DNA from 3 places in the Mesorhizobium sp. B2-5-7 genome. Region 2 is predicted to be linked to each of the others. Evidence: riboswitches for the same ligand, from Rfam matches in the RefSeq annotation. Region 2 holds a riboswitch; each other region holds the start of a gene.

Region 1 (6,295 bases), on a different contig from region 2:
AGAAGCGGCGTATGCGGCGTTGCGTTCACGTTGGGCCCAGACTTTCTGTTCATCGGCGGGATAGGCCGCCGGCCGGCGAAAGTAAATGCGTGTCGCTGACGCGGACGGTCAGCCCCTCACCGATCTTCTCAGCCTTCCGGCAACGGGATGAATTCTTTCTCATCGCCAGGAACGATATCGAAGCGGCCGGTCTTCCATTCCTGCTTGGCCTGCTCGATGCGCTCCTTGGACGAGGAAACGAAATTCCACCAGATGTAGCGCTTCGAACCGAGAGACGCGCCGCCGAATAGCATGAAATGCGCACCCGTCGATGACGATATGACGATCTCGTCACCGGGCCGGAACACCAGCAGCCGTTCCGCTGGAAAGACATCACCCGAAATCGAGACCTCGCCCTCCAGCGTGTAGATGGCGCGCTCCTCGGCATCGGCCGGGATTTTGACGCTGGCGCCGGGCGCCAGCCGCAAATCTGCATAGAGTGTCTCGGAATCGGCCCGCACCGGAGACCGCAAACCCTGGAAATCGCCGATGACGACGCGGCCGCTGACGCCTTCGGCGTCGATTTCGGGAAGCCGCAGCGCCGCTGTGTTCTCGAACACCGGCGCCACCTCTTCCTTGCCGTCCGGCAGAGCCAACCAGGTCTGCAGGCCGGAGATCGACATCGGCGCGCCGCGCAATTCCTGCGGCGTGCGCTCGGAGTGGACGATGCCGCGACCAGCCGTCATCAGGTTCACGTCGCCGGGTTGGATGACCATCTCGGTGCCGAGCGAATCGCGATGCCTGATCGTGCCGTCGAACAGATAGGTCACGGTCGACAGGCCGATATGCGGGTGCGGGCGGACATCGAGCGCCTGGCCGGCGCGCATGATCGCGGGACCCATTCGATCGAAGAAGATGAACGGCCCGACCAAGCGCCGCTTGGCGGTCGGCAAGGCGCGACGCACCTCGAAACCGCCAATGTCCTTGGCGTTAGGGATAACCATCAGCTCGATCTGGTCGCTGGCGAAGGCATCGCCGGCCTCAGGGTCCTTGCCGGGGAAGAAGCTCATGAACTCTCCTCGTCAGCGGTCAGTGGCGCTTGGGCATATCAGGCGAACCGGATCGCCGCTTTCGCTTTTAATTTGGCCGCCACCTCTTCGCGATTGCGAGGATGCTGGTGGGTTTCGAGGGAATCGAGCAATTCGCGTGCGGATGCCGCGATGGCTTCGACCGCATGATCGAACGCATGCTGGTTCTTGGCAGAAGGCCGCGTCGTGCCGCTCAGCTTGCGGACAAACTGCAGTGCCGCGTCGCGGACTTCGTCGTTGGTTGCCGGCGGATCAAAATTGAACAGGGTCTTGATGTTTCTGCACATCGCTTCCGTATCTCCTCTTGTCCGTTTCAATCGGGACGAACTGTATCCTCAATGATGATCGTGTCCAAAAACCGATAAGGCTGCTCCGGACCTCAGTCCGCGTCGAGCGGCTCGGTTCCAACCGGCTTGCCGTCGCGCGACAGCCTGATCTTCTCGACCTTGTCCTCGGCGGCCTTCAGCAGCCGGTCGCAATGAACCTTCAGCGCCTCGCCGCGCTCGTAAATCCGGATCGACTGGTCGAGCGGTACGTCGCCACGCTCCAGATCATCGACGATCTTCTCCAGTGCGTCGAGTGCCTGTTCAAAGCTCATCGCCTTGACGTCTTCGTTGATCTCACCGGTCATCATTCATCCTTTCATCAGTCGCCCGACATGGGCGGCGACCGAAAATGCCAATCCCTGCAGATCGTAGCCGCCCTCGAGCAGGCTGACGAGCCGGTTGCCGCCGTGGATTGCGGCGCGCTGCATCAGCTGGCCGGTCGCCCAGTCGAAATCGTTCTCGGTCAGATTGATTTCCGCCAGCGGGTCGCGATGGTGCGCGTCGAAGCCGGCCGAAATGATAATCAGATCCGGCGCGAAATTGTCGAGTGCCGGCAGCACGCGCGACAGGAACGCATCGCGAAACACCTCGCTGCCGGTCCGAGGCGCCAGCGGCGCATTGACGATGTTGCCGGCGCCGGTCTCACTCTTCGCGCCCGTGCCGGGATAAAGCGGCATCTGGTGCGTCGAGCAATAGAGCACCGAGGGATCGTCCCAAAAAATATCCTGCGTGCCGTTGCCGTGGTGCACGTCCCAGTCGACGACGGCGACACGCTCGGCGCCGTGCTTCTTCTGCGCATGGCGCGCTGCGATTGCCGCCGTGTTGAAGAAGCAGAAGCCCATGGCCGTGGTCTTTTCGGCATGGTGGCCGGGCGGACGGGCGGCGACGAAGACGTTGTCGGCGCGGCCCGCAAAGACGTCGTCGACGGCGGCATTGGCGGCACCGATCGCCGTAATCACCGCCTGCCAGCTTTTCGGGCTGGCGGTGGTGTCTGCGTCGATGCGGGCAATGCCTTCGTCGGGGATGGCGGCGCGGACACGCGCGACGAAATCGGCGGGATGCGCGTAGAGGATGGTCGCCTCGTCGCCTTGCGGTGCCTCGACGCGGTCAAGCGCGGCAAAAGCTTCGTCGTCGAGCACGCGCTCTATGGCGCGCAGGCGGTCGGGCCGCTCGGGGTGACCGGGCGGGGTGATGTGTTCGAGAAAGATCGGGTGCGTGTAGAGACGGGTGGCCATGCCCCCTATCTAGTGCCCCGGCGCCGTGATGGCCATGCGTTGCAGCTTGATCGCTGGGGAAAATCGAACCTGCGTCCATTCATGTCGCTGCGGGCATTGGCGTCGCCGGCCCTTCGGAGTAAGACTGCCGCTACTGCCTGGTGCCTGCCGGTCTGTTTGTTTTAGCCGCATTTTGCGACGCCAAGTGATTCCACTTGGCTGCAAATGCCCTGGCGGGAGAATCGGGAACACGGTTGAACTCCGTGGCGTGCCCAACGCTGTGAGGGGGACCGCGCCGGTAAATGCCACTGTCGATGACGGGAAGGCACCGGACGCGGGTTGATCCCGAGCCAGAAGACCGGCCGGGCAGGCATCGTCATCCGCATGGTCAGGCGGATGACATCGATTGCAATCGCAAGGGGACAAGCGATGCCGGAAGCTATGACCGCTCCAATGGGCGATGGATTTGACCAGATTGCGCGCGACGCTGTTTACCGCGCCATCTTCACGCGGCGCGACGTCCGCAGCCATTTTACATCGGAGGCCATCGACGACGAGGTGCTGGCGCGGCTGCTGCTTGCCGCCCACCACGCGCCATCGGTCGGCTTCATGCAACCTTGGAATTTCATCGTCATTCGCGATGCCGCGCGGCGGGCGGAAGTGCGCGACCTGTTCCTGGCCGCGCGAGAACGGGAACTGCCTGAAATCGAGGCAGAACGGCAGGCGCTCTACCGCAAGCTCAAGCTCGAAGGCATTTGCGAAAGCGCGCTCAACATCTGCATCACCTGCGACCGCGAACGCTCGAAAGGCTCGCCGCTGGGGCGCTGGCACAATCCGGAGATGGATCTCTACAGCACGGTCTGCGCGGTGCAGAATTTCTGGCTGGCGGCACGCGCCGAAGGCGTTGGCGTCGGCTGGGTCAGCATCATCGAGGCGCAAGCGCTGAAAAGCTTGCTGGCCATTCCCGATCAGGTGACACCGATCGCCTATCTCTGCGTCGGCCGTGTTTCCGAGTTCGCACCGAAGCCGGATCTCGAAACACACGGCTGGGGCCGGCGGCTGCCGTTGCCCGAGCTTATCATGAGCGAGACTTTTCGCGGGCAAGGCGAAGCGCCGCTCAAATCAGCAGTGGCGCGCCTCGGCACCGTCGCCGGTGCGCCCGCCAGCCCGGTTGATCAGCTCGTCGCGCCGGCAGTGCCCCACCGTGAGCCACCGAAAGAAGCCAGTGCCTTGTCCTTGAGTTCCCTGAACTTCGACGAGGCTTCGGCCAGCCTGGCGTCCCAGGCGGCATCGGGCACCTGACCCTCGATGGTCTTGAAATAGACCTGCATCAGGCAGGCAATGGCGAACGGCTCGATGAAGGCCGCCTTGAAAGCCCAGGCAAAGACGATTGCCAGCACGAAAGCCCAGCCGGCGAGCTGCCCGGGCATGACGTAAAGAATAGCGGCTGCCGGAGCCAGCATCAGCAGGAAAATCACAAACGACATGCCCCACATGATGACCCCTAGCCAGACGGCATTCTTGACCATGGTCTTGCCGTTCTGGGCGTAGAGCACAACGCCTTGGCGCGCGGTTTCGAACGGCGAGGACGAACTGATGCGGATGTTGTAGCCGAGAATGATCTCGTCGACATAGGTCAGCGACAGGCGAATCACCGTGTTGAGGAACGAAACCAGGCCGCTCAGGCCAGGAATGGGCAGGAAGGCCGCGATGCCGCCGAGCAGGCCGGTGATGGCGCGTATGGCGCCCTTGACCAATTGGTCGACGACGAAAAGGATGTTGGCCTCGGCAAAACGCTCGGTCACGACCTCTTTCGCGTAGGCGATCTGGTTCTGGCCGTTGGGAATATCATGGCCGTCGATCAGATGCACCATGACGGCGATATGGCCCGCCTTAACGACGTAGAGGATGTATTCGCGGATCCAGTAGACGGCGATCGAGACGATGCCGAAACCGACCACGCCGCCCCACATCGCAAAAGACAATGGTCCGTCGGGATCGGTAGAAATATGGCCGACGCCATAGCCGACGGAGGCGCCGGTGCCGGTGGCCACGATGTAGGCCAGCGTGATGCCGAAATAGACGATCATGCGAAAGACAATGAAAGGCCAGGTCCGCATCATGATGGACACCGACCTGCCGATATCGAAATCCCACATGCCCCGAATCTCCCCTCAGAGATGGCTGCGGAGGATGCGCTCAAACCGGCTATTGTCAATTGCAGGCAGTGGCGGGACTGCCATGGTGGTTCATCTTGAAAGCGCTTCCGGCTTTTTCAGCAGGCCTTCGAGCAATTGCTTGAACGCGGCCACCACCATCTTCGATGTCGTTTCGGGATCTTGCGAATTGGCGATGCGCTGCGCGGCCTGGCTGCTCGCCCCATTGATCAGCCGCGCTGCCGACTCCGGGTCGACGCCGGGGACGACCACCCCTTCCCGCTGCAGCGCTGTCAGATGATCGGTCATTGAACCGACGCAGGCATTGGCATTCGACCACAGTGCCGGATCGCCCAGCACAGCCGGACCATCCCGGAACATGATGCGCTGGATTTCCGGCTCCAGCGCCATTTCGATATAGGTGGTGCATTCGTCGACGAAATGCTGCCAGCGGGTCGGCGCCCGCGACGCGACCTCATTCACCCGGGCCGCCATTTCCGCGTCGATTTCGGCGATAACCGCCTCAAGCAGTCCCTTCTTGTCGCCGAAGTGATGGTAAAGGGCGCCGCGCGTCAGCCCGGCCGACGCGGTGAAATCATCCATCGACGCTTCGGCATAGCCGATGGTGCCGAAAGCCTGGCGCGCCGCGGCGATCAGCTTGGCGCGTGTCTCGGCGATCATCTCCTTGCGCGGTCGATGCATGCTTCTGGCCTTACTTACATACGCTCCGTATGCCAATTGACATACGCGACGTATGCTCTATTTAACACTTATACGTCTCGTATGTAATTGTCGAATCGCCCCTTGTCGAGGAACAGGATCATGCAAAACCCCTATTCGGAAATCTTTCGCGCTCCCGGAGCCACGGGCTTTGCCGCCGCCGGCTTCATGGCGCGCCTGCCGATCGCCATGGCGCCGATCGGCATCGTGGCGATGCTGTCGCAGACGCGTGGCGAATACTGGCTGGCGGGTGCGGTTTCGGCGACATTCGCCTTGGCCAATGCCTTCCTGGCGCCGCAAATATCGAGGTTGGTCGACCGCCTCGGCCAGACGCGGGTTGTCGTACCCACCACCATCATCTCCGTGCTCGCATTCGCGGCCCTGATCGCATCGGCCAATCAAGACTGGCCGGTATGGACGCTGTTCGCGTCGGCGCTGCTGGCCGCGGCAATGCCAAGCATGCCGGCCATGGTGCGGGCGCGCTGGACCGAGATTTTCCGGGGCCGGTCCGAGATGAACACCGCCTTCGCCTTCGAGTCGGCGGCGGACGAACTGGTCTATATCGCCGGCGCATCGCTATCTGTGGGCCTCAGCGCCGCGCTGTTCCCGGAAGCGGGCGTGCTCGTCAGCACGCTGTTCCTCGCCTTGGGCTCGACAGCCTTCATTCTGCAGCGTTCGACCGAGCCGCAAGTGCGGCCGGTGGACCATGGCTCCAGCGGCTCGGCAATCCGCCTGGGGCCGGTTCAAATCATCACCTTCGCCATGATCTTCATCGGCGCGACCTTCGCGACGACGGAGGTGAGCACAGTGGC
Region 2 (6,295 bases):
CGTCGTTCCCTCTGCAATGTTGGTGGTTGGCGAAAGCCGCGACGAAAGTTCAATCTCCCCCCTAGAGGGGGAGATGTCCGGCAGGACAGAGGGGGGCGCCTCGCGAAGACCTGTCTCGCTTTCCGCTCTGCCCCAAGCAGCCTCTACAGCGGCAGTTGCAGACGTCGGTAACTCCGTCGAAAAGGAGTTATAGTCTGCCAGCCTCAGCCCATCACTGCCCCGCTCCAGCAAATCCAGCAATTCACGCGGAGTTTGCGGAATCCCCTCAACGGCATAGCCCTGTTCGCTCAAGTCGTGCAGCATGGCCAGCACGCTGGACGGCACGTCCAGCCCGACCGCATAGCCGGTGCGGCCAGGGGCGCTGGGATAATCGGGAATGAGGATCGCGAGCTTGCGCTCCTCCCGTCTTGTCTCCCGCAGCCGGATGAAAGCCGCGACTCGACCCGCCACTTGCTCCACCCGATCCAGTTCCGGGCGGTTCGCCAACGCACGATGGCCAAGCGCCGGATCGATATCGCTCTCGGCCTTGAAGGAAATGGCGCCGGCGAGGATGCGGCCGTCGAGTTCGGGCAGCACGACATGCATGGCAAGGTCGGCGGGCGCCAGGCCGCGCTGGTTGTTTTCCCAAATGTCGCGGCGCGTGGTGGCAACGATGACCTGGAAGACGGGCACGCCGGCGCGGTCGAACAAGGTTTCGACGCCGGGCTCGGCGCCGGAAGCGAACGCGGTCGCGGTGACGATCGCGGCGGGTTTCAGCGATGCGACGGCATTTTCGACGAACGCAAGCGACACCGGATCCTTCAGACTGGAAACGAAGATCGGGACCGGTGCCAATCCCCTGGAGCGCAAAGCCTCGGCCAGCGCATCGATCGGGGCGACATCGGCGGCGAGCAGCATCGATCGGTAGAAGAGAATCGGGATGATGGGTGTGCCGGCATTTGAACCGGCCGGCTCCTCCGCGACCCCCAATCCAGCCTGATAGTAACCGGCCTTCGGCACGCTGACCGGGTTGGCGACGGGCGTGTCCTGTCCGGCCAATCTCGCCAGCATCCGCACCAGCGTGCTCATATTGGCCGGGCCGCCCTCGCGGAAATAGCCGAGCAGGCCGTCCAGTTCGGCGCGCGGCAGCGTCGAGGCTTCGATCAGCCTGAGATCCTCGTCATGGCTTTCACCGGGAAGCAGCGCCAGTTTGATGCCGCGTTCGCGGGCAATCACCGCCAGTTGGTCGCAGCCATAGCGCCACCAGTCGTAGCCGCCGAGGATGCGCACCAGGATGATTTTGGCGTGGCGGGCGACGCAGTCTATCCAGAGGTCGACGGACATGGGATGGCGCAGGTCGCGCAGTGCGGCCAGCCGCATCGAGGGCAGGCGACCGGCATCGGCCTTCCACGCCGCAGCCAGTCCGGCGAGATCGCTGTCGGTGAAGGACAGGGCCACGATATCCGCCGGCGCCTGCCTGAGGTCGACGGGCTCGGCGAGATCGTCGAGCGAGGCGGAGGTCGTGGTGAGGATGTGCATCGCGGCCCGGGCCTGAAAATCAGCCGGCGAGGATACGTTCGATCGCCGGGCGGTTCAGCCCCTTGAGGCCAATGACGACGAGGCGCGAGCGGCGGTCGTCCCCGGCGGTCCAGGCGCGGTCGTAGTAATGATTGACGCGCGGGCCGACGGCCTGCAGCAGGAGCCGCATCGGTTTGCCGCCGACCTCGACGAAGCCTTTCACGCGCAGCACGTTTTCCTGTTCGGCGGCCGCGGCGACGCGCTTTGCCAGCTCATCGGGATTGGCGATCGAGGGAATGTCGACGATGAACGTGTCGAAGTCGTCATGCTCGTGATCGAATGCGCCGTCATGGTGGGACTTGCGGTTCTCGATGTCGTCCTCGACGGCGAGACCGAGCCCGAGCAGCACCGAGGGATCGACCTTGCCATGAGACGTCGGCACGATCTTCACGGCGCGGGCGGAGTGTTCGTTGATAATGGCGTTGGCGCGGGCTGAACCGGCGGCATCCATCAGGTCGCTCTTCGACAGGATGATCAGGTCGGCGCAGGCAATCTGGTCCTCGAACACTTCCTCGACCGGGTCGTCATGGTCGAGGCTCTCGTCCTGCGCGCGCTGCGCCTGCAGGGCGTCCATGTCGTTGGCGACGCGGCCTTCCGCCAGTGCGGGACCGTCGACCACGGCGATGACGCCATCGACCGTTACGCGGCTCTTCACCGTCGGCCACTGGAAAGCCTGGACCAGCGGTTTGGGCAGAGCGAGGCCCGAGGTTTCGATCAGGATATGGTCGACCTTAGGCGTCAGCGACAGGATCTGGTCGAGCGCCGGCACGAAATCATCGGCCACGGTGCAGCAGATACAGCCATTGGCCAGTTCGACGATGTTTTCCTCTGGGCAGGTGTCGATGCCGCATCCCTTGAGGATCTCGCCGTCGATGCCGATGTCGCCGAACTCGTTGACGATGATGGCAATCCGCTTGCCGCCGGCATTTTCCAGGAGATGGCGGACCAGTGTCGTCTTGCCGGCGCCGAGGAAGCCGGTGACGACGGTGCAGGGAACGCGGGACAGAGATGTTGTCATGATCAGTCTTTCAGCATGTCGAGGGGAGGGATGCGGGCAACGAGGCCGCGCTTGAGGCTATCGGGCCTGCCCCGCCAGGGAATGAGGCCGTCGCTCGAGGTGGCGAAGAGTTTCGCGCCGGTGACCAGATCGGCGCCGCTGCTCGCGGTCAGATCGCCGAACACATAGCTCCAGCAGCCGTCGCGCAGGATCGCGGCGCTCAGGCGGCGCTTGCAATTGCCGAGGCATTCGACCGTGCGGATGCGAATCTTCTCGCCCGAGGCGGCTTGGCGCGTATCTTCGGCCAAAAGTTCGCCGGCCCGGGGATGGGCGTCGGAGCCGGTCTCGTCGCGACAGGAAGCGCAGACAATGACCGTGATGCCGGCCAGGGGATGATTCCCGCCGGACGAAATGTCGGTTGTTTCAGCCGAAAAACTGCTGTCGCGATCCACATCAGGCTCCTTGCCCGGAAAACCCGCCAGGCGATCGGACTCTTGCATTCCAGACGGCAGGTCTCCTGGCTCGCGGGTCATCGCCTTGGGTAGCCGCCTTCCCGGGACAATCCCAGTGGCTTTCGGCCTTGGCTCTTCGCTCACAGTTGCGGGGACAGCCGCGGATTTGGGATCTTCAATCCCGCACCGCATTCCCTCTTGGCTCCTCCCTTTGCCGAGAGGAGACCGTCTGGATGGGATTTAGGCTCTTGCGGGCAGCGGTGTCAACGCGAGCTTACGACACCGCGATGTCGGACAGCGCCGGGCCGAGGTCGCCGGCAGGCGTTATTTCCATGCGCTCGAGGCCAAGCCAGCCCTGCATCTGCTTCAATTCCTCGAAGAGCTGGGCTGCGGTTTCGGGCGGTGTGCCGGGCTCGGCGTAGGCGGCATGGACGCGCAGGACACTGGCCGGCCGGTCAGCCTTGAGGTCGACGCGCGCCACGATCCTGTCGCCGAGCAGGAAAGGCAGGACATAGTAGCCGTATTGGCGCTTGTCGGCCGGCGTGTAGATTTCGATGCGGTAATGGAAGTCGAACAGCCGCTCCGAGCGCGAACGCTCGAAGACGACCGGATCGAACGGCGCCAGCAGAGCGCGGGCCTCGATCTTGCGCGGGATACGGGCGTCCTTGTGAAGGTAAGCCGGCTTGTCCCAGCCCTCGACACGGACCGGCAGCAAGTCGCCGAGCTCGACCAGTTCCTCCAGCCGGCCTTTCATGTCGGCCGGCGAGAGTCGAAAATAATCGCGCAGGTCGCCTGATGTCGCCACGCCATGGGCACGGGCGGAAATGCGCAGCAATTCGCGATGCGCGTCCTCAGGCGTCGGTACCGGCAGATCGAGGATCGCCTGCGGCAGCACGCGCTCCGGCAGGTCGTAAAAGCGCTCGAAGCCGCGCCGGTGCGCGGTGGTGATGCGCCCGGCCCAGAACAGCCATTCGAAGGCGTGCTTGGCATGGCTCCAACCCCACCAGCCACCGGAGCCTTTCTGGCCTTCGAGCGCCGAAGCGGCGATCGGCCCGCGCGCGACGACCTCGCGGTAGATCTCTTCTATATAGGCTGCGTGCTCGCGGCCCCATTTGGCCAGCCCCAGATACATTTCATCGCCTTGCTCGGCGCGCTGCATGCGCCAGCGCATCAGTGGGTAGGTCTCGACCGGCAGGAACGAGGCTTCATGCGCCCAATATTCGAAGACGGTGCGCTTGCGCGTCACGGCGGCGTTGTCGAGCAAAGCGAGGGGATAGGGGCCGAGACGCGAATAGAGCGGCATGTAATGAGCGCGCACCACCGCACTGACGGAATCGATCTGCAACAGGCCGGTGCGAGACAGAACGCGGGCGAAATGGCGGCGGTCCGGCGTGCCGGCGGGGCGGGGATCGAGAAATCCCTGGGCGGCGAGCGCGATGCGCCGCGCGGCGGCAAGCGAGATCTTTTCCTTCATGCGTATGCGTCCCTGATGGACCTGTCTGGCGTCATTGCCGGCGTGATTCCCGTCCATGCTAGCAGGGTTTTGGCGGCAACCCTGTCAGGAGAGAAAAGTGGAGTTAAAAGCGAAGGAAATCAAACAGGAGCGGATGGGACCAGTTTCTCCCGGAATGCCGTCCAGCTCGGTGTTTTGAACAAGGTTTGACTTGCTTCGCTGGAAGTGCTGCGCTAACCCTCGCCGCGTTGCAGCATAGGCCCCTTAAAACGGTTCAGCGGTTAATCTGTCACGCTTCCGCATTAAGGTTCGGTGCTGTAGTCAAAGTGGATTGGCGCCAACGGAAAGCCGCTGCATGAACGCACTTCTCAGTTCGTACCTGCCCATCGTCCTGTTTATCGGCGTGGCACTGGTCGTCGGCCTGGCGCTGCTGGCGGCTCCGTTCCTGGTGGCGTATCGCAACCCCGATCCCGAAAAGCTTTCCGCCTACGAGTGCGGTTTCAACTCGTTCGACGATGCCCGCATGAAATTCGACATCCGCTTCTACCTGGTGTCGATCCTGTTCATTATATTCGACCTGGAAGTTGCCTTCCTCTTCCCCTGGGCAGTGTCCTTCTCGAAGATCGGCATGCTCGGTTTCTGGTCAATGATGGTGTTTTTGGCAGTGCTGACCATCGGCTTTGCCTATGAATGGAAAAAAGGAGCGCTGGAATGGGATTGAACGACAGTTCAGGCACCCTCGTCGCGCCGAAGCCCAAAGGTATTATCGATCCCAACACCGGCAGGCCGGTGGGGGAGGACGATCCCTTCTTCCTCGAAATCAACAATGAGCTTGCCGACAAGGGTTTTCTGGTCACCTCGACCGAGGCGCTGATCACCTGGGCGCGCAGCGGCTCGCTGATGTTCATGACCTTCGGTCTGGCTTGCTGCGCGGTCGAGATGATCCACACCTCGATGCCGCGCTACGATTCGGAGCGGTTCGGTGTCGCGCCGCGGGCGTCTCCGCGCCAGTCCGACATCATGATCGTCGCCGGCACGCTGACCAACAAGATGGCGCCGGCGCTGCGCAAGGTCTACGACCAGATGCCGGAGCCGCGCTACGTCATCTCGATGGGCTCCTGCGCCAATGGCGGCGGCTACTATCACTATTCCTATTCGGTGGTACGCGGCTGCGACCGCGTCGTGCCGGTCGACATCTATGTGCCCGGCTGCCCGCCGAGCGCCGAAGCCCTGCTCTATGGCATTCTTCTGCTGCAGAAGAAGATCCGCCGCACCGGCACGATCGAACGGTAAATCCATGGCCGCCTCCTTAAGCGAACTGTCGACCTATCTCGGCGAGAAGCTGCCTGGCCGCTTCGGCGATGCGGTATTCGCCTATGGCGAGCTCACCGTTCACGTCGAGCCTCAAAACCTGATCGAGGTGATGACCTTCCTGCGCGACGATGCGCGCTGCCAGTTCATCTCGATCATCGATGTCTGCGGTGCCGACTATCCGTCGCGGGCCAAGCGCTTCGACGTCGTCTATCACCTGCTTTCGCCGAAGCAGAATGTGCGCATTCGCATCAAGGTGCAGGCCGACGAGGAGACGATGGTGCCTTCGATCACCGGCGTCTATCCCGGCGCCGACTGGTTCGAGCGCGAAACCTACGATCTCTATGGCGTGCTGTTTTCGGGCCACCCGGACCTGCGCCGCCTGCTGACCGACTACGGTTTCGAAGGCCATCCGCTGCGCAAGGATTTCCCGCTCACCGGTTTCGTCGAAGTGCGTTACGACGACGAAGCCAAGCGCGTCATCTACGAGCCGGTGGAACTGAAGCAGGAATTCCGCAATTTCGA
Region 3 (6,295 bases), on a different contig from region 2:
GGCAGCGCGTCGCCATCGGCCGCGCCATCGTGCGCAATCCGAAGGTGTTCCTGTTCGACGAACCGCTGTCGAACCTTGACGCCGCATTGCGCGTTGCGACGCGCATCGAGATCGCCAAGCTCAAGGAATCGATGCCCAACACGACCATGATCTACGTCACGCACGACCAGGTCGAGGCGATGACGCTGGCCGACCGCATCGTCGTGCTGAAGGACGGGCACATCGAGCAGGTCGGCACGCCCATGGAACTCTACAAGAACCCCGGCAACCTCTTCGTCGCCCAGTTCATCGGCTCGCCGGCCATGAACATCCTGCCGGCGACGGTCGACAAGACGGGCAATCCGACCATCGTCAGCCATGTCGGCGGCCGCAAGGCGACGGTGCCGATCGCGACACCTGCTTCGGCAAAGGGAGCGGCGGTCAGCTTCGGCGTACGGCCGGAAGATCTCGCGATCGCCAGCGGTGCGGATTATCTGTTCGAGGGGACCGTCGATTATCTCGAACAGCTTGGCGAGGTCCAGCTGGTCTATGTCGATATCGGCCGGGCCGACCTGCCGCTGGTGACCAAGCTGCCGGGCAATGTCGAGGTCAAGCGCGGCTCGACGCTGCGGCTGACCGCCAATGCCGGCGATCTCCATATCTTCGATGCCGATGGTCGCTCCTTTGCCCTCCACGAAGCGGAAGCAAAGGCGGCCTGAAGACGGCCGTCCGGTAATGAAAGAACAAGAGCGGCGGGCCTGGCCCGCCGCTGTTCTTGTCTGCACAGGCTGGTTAGTTGTTGCCGAAGAGATTGCGATCGGCACCCTGATGGGCCGGCTTCTGCACGTCGCCGGACGAGTTGAGCAGCTTGTAGACAGGCGAATCGCTGTTGCGGATCGCACCTGTATGCGACGTATCGACATTGACAGTCGACGAAGCAGTGGGCTGGTTGACGCCGTTGGAGCCATAATTGTCGCTGCCGGCGAAGGCGCTGCCGGAGACGGCCAGAACGGCGGCGGCGGCAATGAGGATCTTGTTCATTTTAGGTACTCCTGAATTTTGGAAGTCCCGCGGACCGGCGGGCCAGAGCCCACCGGCCGTGGGATGGCCGTTAATGGCCGAAGAGGTTGCGGTCGCTGCCCTGCTGGACAGGCGCCGAGGTGGCCGGAGCCGACTTGCCGATCGACGCGGTGTTCGAATTGTCGGTCGAAGCGGCAGCAGCCTGGTTGGCGCCGTTGGAGCCATAGTTGTCGCTGCCGGCGAAAGCGCTGCCGGAGAGAGCCAGAACGGCAGCGGCAGCAATGAGGATCTTGTTCATTTTAATACTCCTGAATTTGTAGGGTCCACCAGCGCGGCAGGGTCACCCGCCGCGTGCCGGGGATCGCTATTAATTGTTGCCGAAGAGGTTGTGGTCGGCGCCCGTCACAGGCGTCTGGGCAGCCGGCTCCGACTTCTTAGTCGAAGCGGTGTAGGAGCTGTCGACAGTAGCCGTGGGGGTCGCGGCGTTCGAACCATAATGGTCGCTGCTAGCGAAGGCGCTGCCGGAAATAGCCAGAAGGGCGGCGGCAGTGAGAATGATCTTTTTCATTTTTGTACTCCAGTATTTTTCCCGTCCGTCTAGCGGCGTGTCTTGGGATTAAATCGCGTCGTTCGGACAGCCCCGATGTGGGAGAGCCCCCTTGCCGTTTCCAATCACGAAGTTGTTCAGCGTGGACCATGACTCCACCACTTGAAATTGTACCAACGCCTTCTACATGTCTTATTTTTCCGTTTGATATCAAATAGTTGTCTGAGATCATAACCCGATCACCAACTGTGTCGGAAGGCTGGGCGTTCACACCGTCCTGCACGCACCGTCAACAGAAACGAACCGTTCGGTTCGATTTTAGACTCTGCTAATAGTCACTTTTCGAAACCATTAACCCTTTTCCGGCCCGGCTGAGGGTCGAAAACTGTGCCCGCGCGCCTGGCGAGAAGAGGCGATTCCCCCGCTGCAACCGCGCCGGGACGATCCCGCGTACGTGTCGCGCCGCATGGATGCGATGTCGCTTTCGTGCCGATGTCGCAAACCCTGTCGTGATTAGATCGAGCGATCTCAGGTGCCGCTGCGTGACGACGGAGCGGAGAATTGGGAAGCCGGTCAGATTCCGGCGCTGCCCCCGCAACGGTGGTGGAGTTCAAGTCGCAACGGGAGACCACTGGGCGAAAGCCTGGGAAGGTGTCGCGATGGTCCGCCAGGACAACTCCAGAGCCCGGAAACCAGCCCGAGATCGCTAGAACTCGACTGATCGCGGTGGGCGGTCAAGGGGCGGATGGTGTTGTCCGGCTTCGCCGGCTTGCGCCCAGTCCTTCCTCCATCACCACCAGTTCAGTCCTTGAAAATGAGGACAGGACATGGACGCGCGCAACGACATGCTGAGGCTTTTGAACGGCCGCAGACAGGGCCTTTCGCTGGAACAGCCCTTCTATACCGACCCGGACTACTTCAAGCTTGACATGGAACTGATCTGGTATCGCGACTGGCTGTTCATCGGCCATGATTGCGAGTTGCCCAAGCCGGGCAGCTTCATCACCGTGCAGATCGGCGACTATCCGGTCGTGCTGGTGCGCGATCAGCAGGGCAAGATCAACGCTTTCCACAATTCCTGCCGCCATCGCGGCAGCCGCGTCTGCAACACCGACAAGGGCATGGCCGCCAAACTGGTGTGTCCCTATCACCAGTGGACCTACGAACTCGACGGCCGGCTGCTGTTCGCCCGCCAGATGGCCGATGGGTTCGACAAGAGCCAGTTCGGGCTCAAGCCGGTCGCCTGCGAAAGCGTCGCCGGCTATGTCTTCATCTGCCTGGCCAAGGAGCCCGCCGACTTCGCGCCGATGCAGGCGATGATCGAGCCCTATCTCCAGCCGCACCGGCTGAGCGAGGCCAAGATCGCCTTCGAGAGCACGATCATCGAGAAGGGCAACTGGAAGCTGGTCTGGGAAAACAACCGCGAATGCTACCATTGCGCGGGCAACCATCCTGAGCTGTGCAAGACCTTCCCGGAAGCGCCGACCGTGACCGGCGTGCAAGGCGCCGACAGCGATCCGGAGATGCTGGCCCACTGGGCGAAGTGCGAAGCTGTTGGCCTGCCCAGCAAGTTTCGCATCGACCCGGCCGGACAATACCGCGCCACCCGCGCGCCGCTGCTGCGCGATGCCCAGAGCTACACGATGACCGGCAAGCGGGCGGTGAAGAAGAACCTGTCCGACAGCGTCTCGGCCGACCGGATCGGCACGCTGATGCACTATCACTACCCGACAACCTGGAACCATATCCTCGTGGATCATGCGGTGACGTTCCGCGTGCTGCCGGTCAGCGCCACGGAAACAGCGGTTACGACCAAATGGCTGGTCCACAAGGATGCCGTGGAAGGCGTCGACTACGATCTCGCCGAACTCACCCATGTCTGGACCGAGACCAACGACCAGGACCGCCGCATCGTCGAGGAAAATGCCTTCGGCATCCTGTCGCCGGCCTACGAGCCCGGTCCCTATTCGGAGCTGCACGAGGGCGGCGTCATCCAGTTCGTCGACTGGTACGCGCGCTTTATCGGCCCACGGCTTTCCGAAGACGGCCGGCCTGCTCTGCGCAGTGTCGCCTAGCGCATGTCGGCCAAAACTGTGCAGCGGCTTTGGGATCACGACACGCCCAAAATGAAAGGTATGCAGGGATGAACGCCATGACTGATCTTGGCCTCTATCGCCACCTCGACCAGATGGCGCCGTGGAACGACAGGCTGCAGGTGCTGGAAGTAACCGGCGTCAGCGACGAGGCGCCCGACGTCAAGACCTTCACCTTCCGCTCCGACAACCAGACCTGGTTCCGCTACAAGCCGGGCCAGTTCGTGACGCTGGAATTGCCGACACCGGACGGCCCGCTGATGCGCACCTACACGCTGTCATCATCGCCGTCACGGCCATTCTCGATCGCGGTGACGGTGAAGGCGCAGGCGGGCAGCGTCGGCACACGCTGGATGTTCGATCACCTGACGCCCGGCTCGCACGTCAAGGCCTATGGACCGGGCGGCGACTTTTCGCTGCACAGCCACCCGGCGGCGAAATACCTGTTCATCTCGGCCGGTTCGGGCGTGACGCCGATGATGTCGATGCTGCGCTGGCTGAACGACTGCGCGCCATGGACCGATGTCGGCTTCGTCAATTGCGCGCGGCGCCCGGAAGAGATCATCTTTCGCAAGGAACTCGAACTGCTCGGCGGCCATATGCCGGGGCTGTCGCTCGGCTTCATGATCGAGGAGCGGTCGAGCCGCGAGGGCTGGTACGGCCATATGGGCCGCATCGACGCCATCCGGCTGCCGCTCCTGGCGCCCGATTTCCGCGAACGCGAAATCTTCTGCTGCGGCCCCGACCCTTTCATGCGCGCCGTGCGCGGCATGCTGGAGGCCGCCGGGTTCGACATGGCAAAATACCATCAAGAGAGCTTTGCCGCGCCGGCGATGGAGGAAATCCCAGCGCCGTTTGCCTCGCCGGCTGAAGACGGCGCGGCGATTTGCGTCGAAGCCGCGACGCCGATCCGCTTCGCGCTTTCGGATGTCGACGCCGACTGTGTCGCCGGCCAGACCGTGCTGCAGACGGCGCGCGCCTCGGGCGTGCGAATACCGGCCGCCTGCGAATTCGGCCTGTGCGGAACTTGCAAAGTGAAGAAAGTCTCCGGCAGCGTCGAGATGAGCCACAATGGCGGCATCCTCGATCATGAGATCGATGATGGCTTCATCCTGGCCTGTTGTTCCAAGCCATTGTCGCCGCTTGAAATCGAGGCTTGATCCGCCCGGCTTTCGACTGAACCCGGAAATGGTCCCGCGTTGCCGGCAAAGGTTACCTTGCCAAGGAAGACCTGAAAGTTTACAGGCGTTGTTGGTGGAAGCGGTCCTGCTGGCGGGCAGGAAATGCAGGACGGGGCAACAATGACGCATGACTCCCACGCCTATGCGGTAGCGAGCCGGGATATCGTTTTCGAATCTTTCGATGGCGAGGCCGTGGTGCTCAATCTTGCCAATGGCAAATATTTCGGCTTTTCCGATTCCGGCAGCAAGGTATGGCAGGCGCTTTCATCCGGCGCGGACGCCCAGGCTCTGGTCGGGCTGAGCGCCGGCGGCTCGACAATAGGCCAGGCCGAACTCGAACGCTTCATATCGCAATTGCTCGAATTGGGTTTGCTGGTGCGCTTGGACGCGGCGGCGCAGCCTTTGCCGGGCGATTTGCCTGCCGAGCTTGCCGCCACGAACGAGCCGCTCAATGTGAGCATTCACGACGACCTCGCCGACCTGATCGTCGTTGATCCCATCCACGAGGTCGAGGAACCTCTCGGCTGGCCGGCGGTCAAGCAGGCTTCCTGACGGGGCGGCCGCAGCGTGATGGAAGGCGATTGATGCCGCGCGTCACGCTCGAAACCTTGCCGGATTACGCCAGGTATCTCATCGCCGCCGCTGAAGGCGCGGCCGCGCGCTATCCGACCATGCGAAAGGTTCGCCTGCCCTGGCTTGAACTGACCGTGCATCTCGGTCACGGCGTGCTTGCCGATGCATTGGGCCATGCTTTTGTCGAGCCCGGGCATGACCAGCCGGCACCGTCCACGGGTCGCATCTTCATCGCGCATCCCGGCATTGACGGCATCCCGGAGCCGGCGCACTGGGGCGATGCCCATTTCACCGAGCACGGTTTTGCCAAACAGCTCGCCGAAGCCGGTTTGCGCGGGCACCATTTCCACGACCTCGATTTCTGGCAGGTCTACGATCCGCACCGCCGCGTCGGCGTGCAGCTGATGGCCTCGGCCGATGCCTTTCCGCCCTGGGAGCCGGGAGCACCGCTGCGCGCCTTCCTGCACTGGGAATATGCGGCGCGCGGCATGCGGCTGACCCATGCCGGCACGCTCAGCATCGACGGCAAGGGTATTCTGCTTGCCGGCTCGGGCGGGGCCGGGAAATCGGGGACCGTCGCCGCCGGCCTCCTCAACGGGCTCGACAGTGTCGGCGACGACTATGTGCTGATCGATCTCACCGACGGCGTGACCGCGCGCCCGCTTTTTTCGACGTTGAAGCAGGACACGAAAGGTTTCGCCCGGCTGGGCCTGCGGCAGCGGCTAACGGCGCAAGGCCCGCTCAACTGGCAAGGCAAGCACACGTTCCATATTCACGATATCGCGCCTCGGCCGGTGCCCGCCATGCTGGACATCGTCGCGCTGGTGGTGCCACATATCAGCGGAGGCGGAGCAAGTTCGATTATGCCGGTGTCGCGCAGGGATGCCATGATTGCCTTGGCG

What was found. A riboswitch is a leader RNA that binds a small molecule or an ion and turns the genes downstream of it on or off. The one in region 2 is predicted to bind cobalamin.
Region 1: it holds a riboswitch for cobalamin, as region 2 does, so the genes downstream of both, bluB (5,6-dimethylbenzimidazole synthase) here and FJ543_RS01315 (DUF1636 family protein) in region 2, are expected to answer to the same signal.
Region 3: it holds a riboswitch for cobalamin, as region 2 does, so the genes downstream of both, FJ543_RS15160 (aromatic ring-hydroxylating dioxygenase subunit alpha) here and FJ543_RS01315 (DUF1636 family protein) in region 2, are expected to answer to the same signal.

The regions. Positions count from the first base shown of each region.
Region 1 covers NZ_VFUO01000006.1:416,987-423,281, reverse strand. The annotation lists gene dxs (1-deoxy-D-xylulose-5-phosphate synthase) at 1-53, opposite strand, end outside; gene FJ543_RS25985 (pirin family protein) at 129-1,049, opposite strand; gene FJ543_RS25980 (DUF2277 domain-containing protein) at 1,088-1,354, opposite strand; gene FJ543_RS25975 (exodeoxyribonuclease VII small subunit) at 1,447-1,698, opposite strand; gene FJ543_RS25970 (histone deacetylase family protein) at 1,702-2,628, opposite strand; cobalamin riboswitch at 2,807-2,989, shown strand; partial or broken gene bluB (5,6-dimethylbenzimidazole synthase) at 2,992-3,666, shown strand; gene FJ543_RS25960 (hypothetical protein) at 3,783-4,766, opposite strand; gene FJ543_RS25955 (TetR/AcrR family transcriptional regulator) at 4,857-5,465, opposite strand; gene FJ543_RS25950 (MFS transporter) at 5,586-6,295, shown strand, end outside.
Region 2 covers NZ_VFUO01000001.1:272,458-278,752, forward strand. The annotation lists gene FJ543_RS01305 (cobaltochelatase subunit CobN) at 1-1,518, opposite strand, end outside; gene cobW (cobalamin biosynthesis protein CobW) at 1,538-2,575, opposite strand; gene FJ543_RS01315 (DUF1636 family protein) at 2,578-3,006, opposite strand; cobalamin riboswitch at 3,044-3,251, opposite strand; gene FJ543_RS01320 (winged helix-turn-helix domain-containing protein) at 3,281-4,480, opposite strand; gene FJ543_RS01325 (NADH-quinone oxidoreductase subunit A) at 4,815-5,180, shown strand; gene FJ543_RS01330 (NADH-quinone oxidoreductase subunit B) at 5,171-5,752, shown strand; gene FJ543_RS01335 (NADH-quinone oxidoreductase subunit C) at 5,757-6,295, shown strand, end outside.
Region 3 covers NZ_VFUO01000003.1:271,285-277,579, forward strand. The annotation lists gene ugpC (sn-glycerol-3-phosphate ABC transporter ATP-binding protein UgpC) at 1-698, shown strand, start outside; gene FJ543_RS15145 (DUF680 domain-containing protein) at 772-1,020, opposite strand; gene FJ543_RS15150 (DUF680 domain-containing protein) at 1,091-1,297, opposite strand; gene FJ543_RS15155 (DUF680 domain-containing protein) at 1,367-1,567, opposite strand; cobalamin riboswitch at 2,060-2,262, shown strand; gene FJ543_RS15160 (aromatic ring-hydroxylating dioxygenase subunit alpha) at 2,374-3,621, shown strand; gene FJ543_RS15165 (hybrid-cluster NAD(P)-dependent oxidoreductase) at 3,699-4,799, shown strand; gene FJ543_RS15170 (PqqD family peptide modification chaperone) at 4,941-5,372, shown strand; gene FJ543_RS15175 (serine kinase) at 5,405-6,295, shown strand, end outside.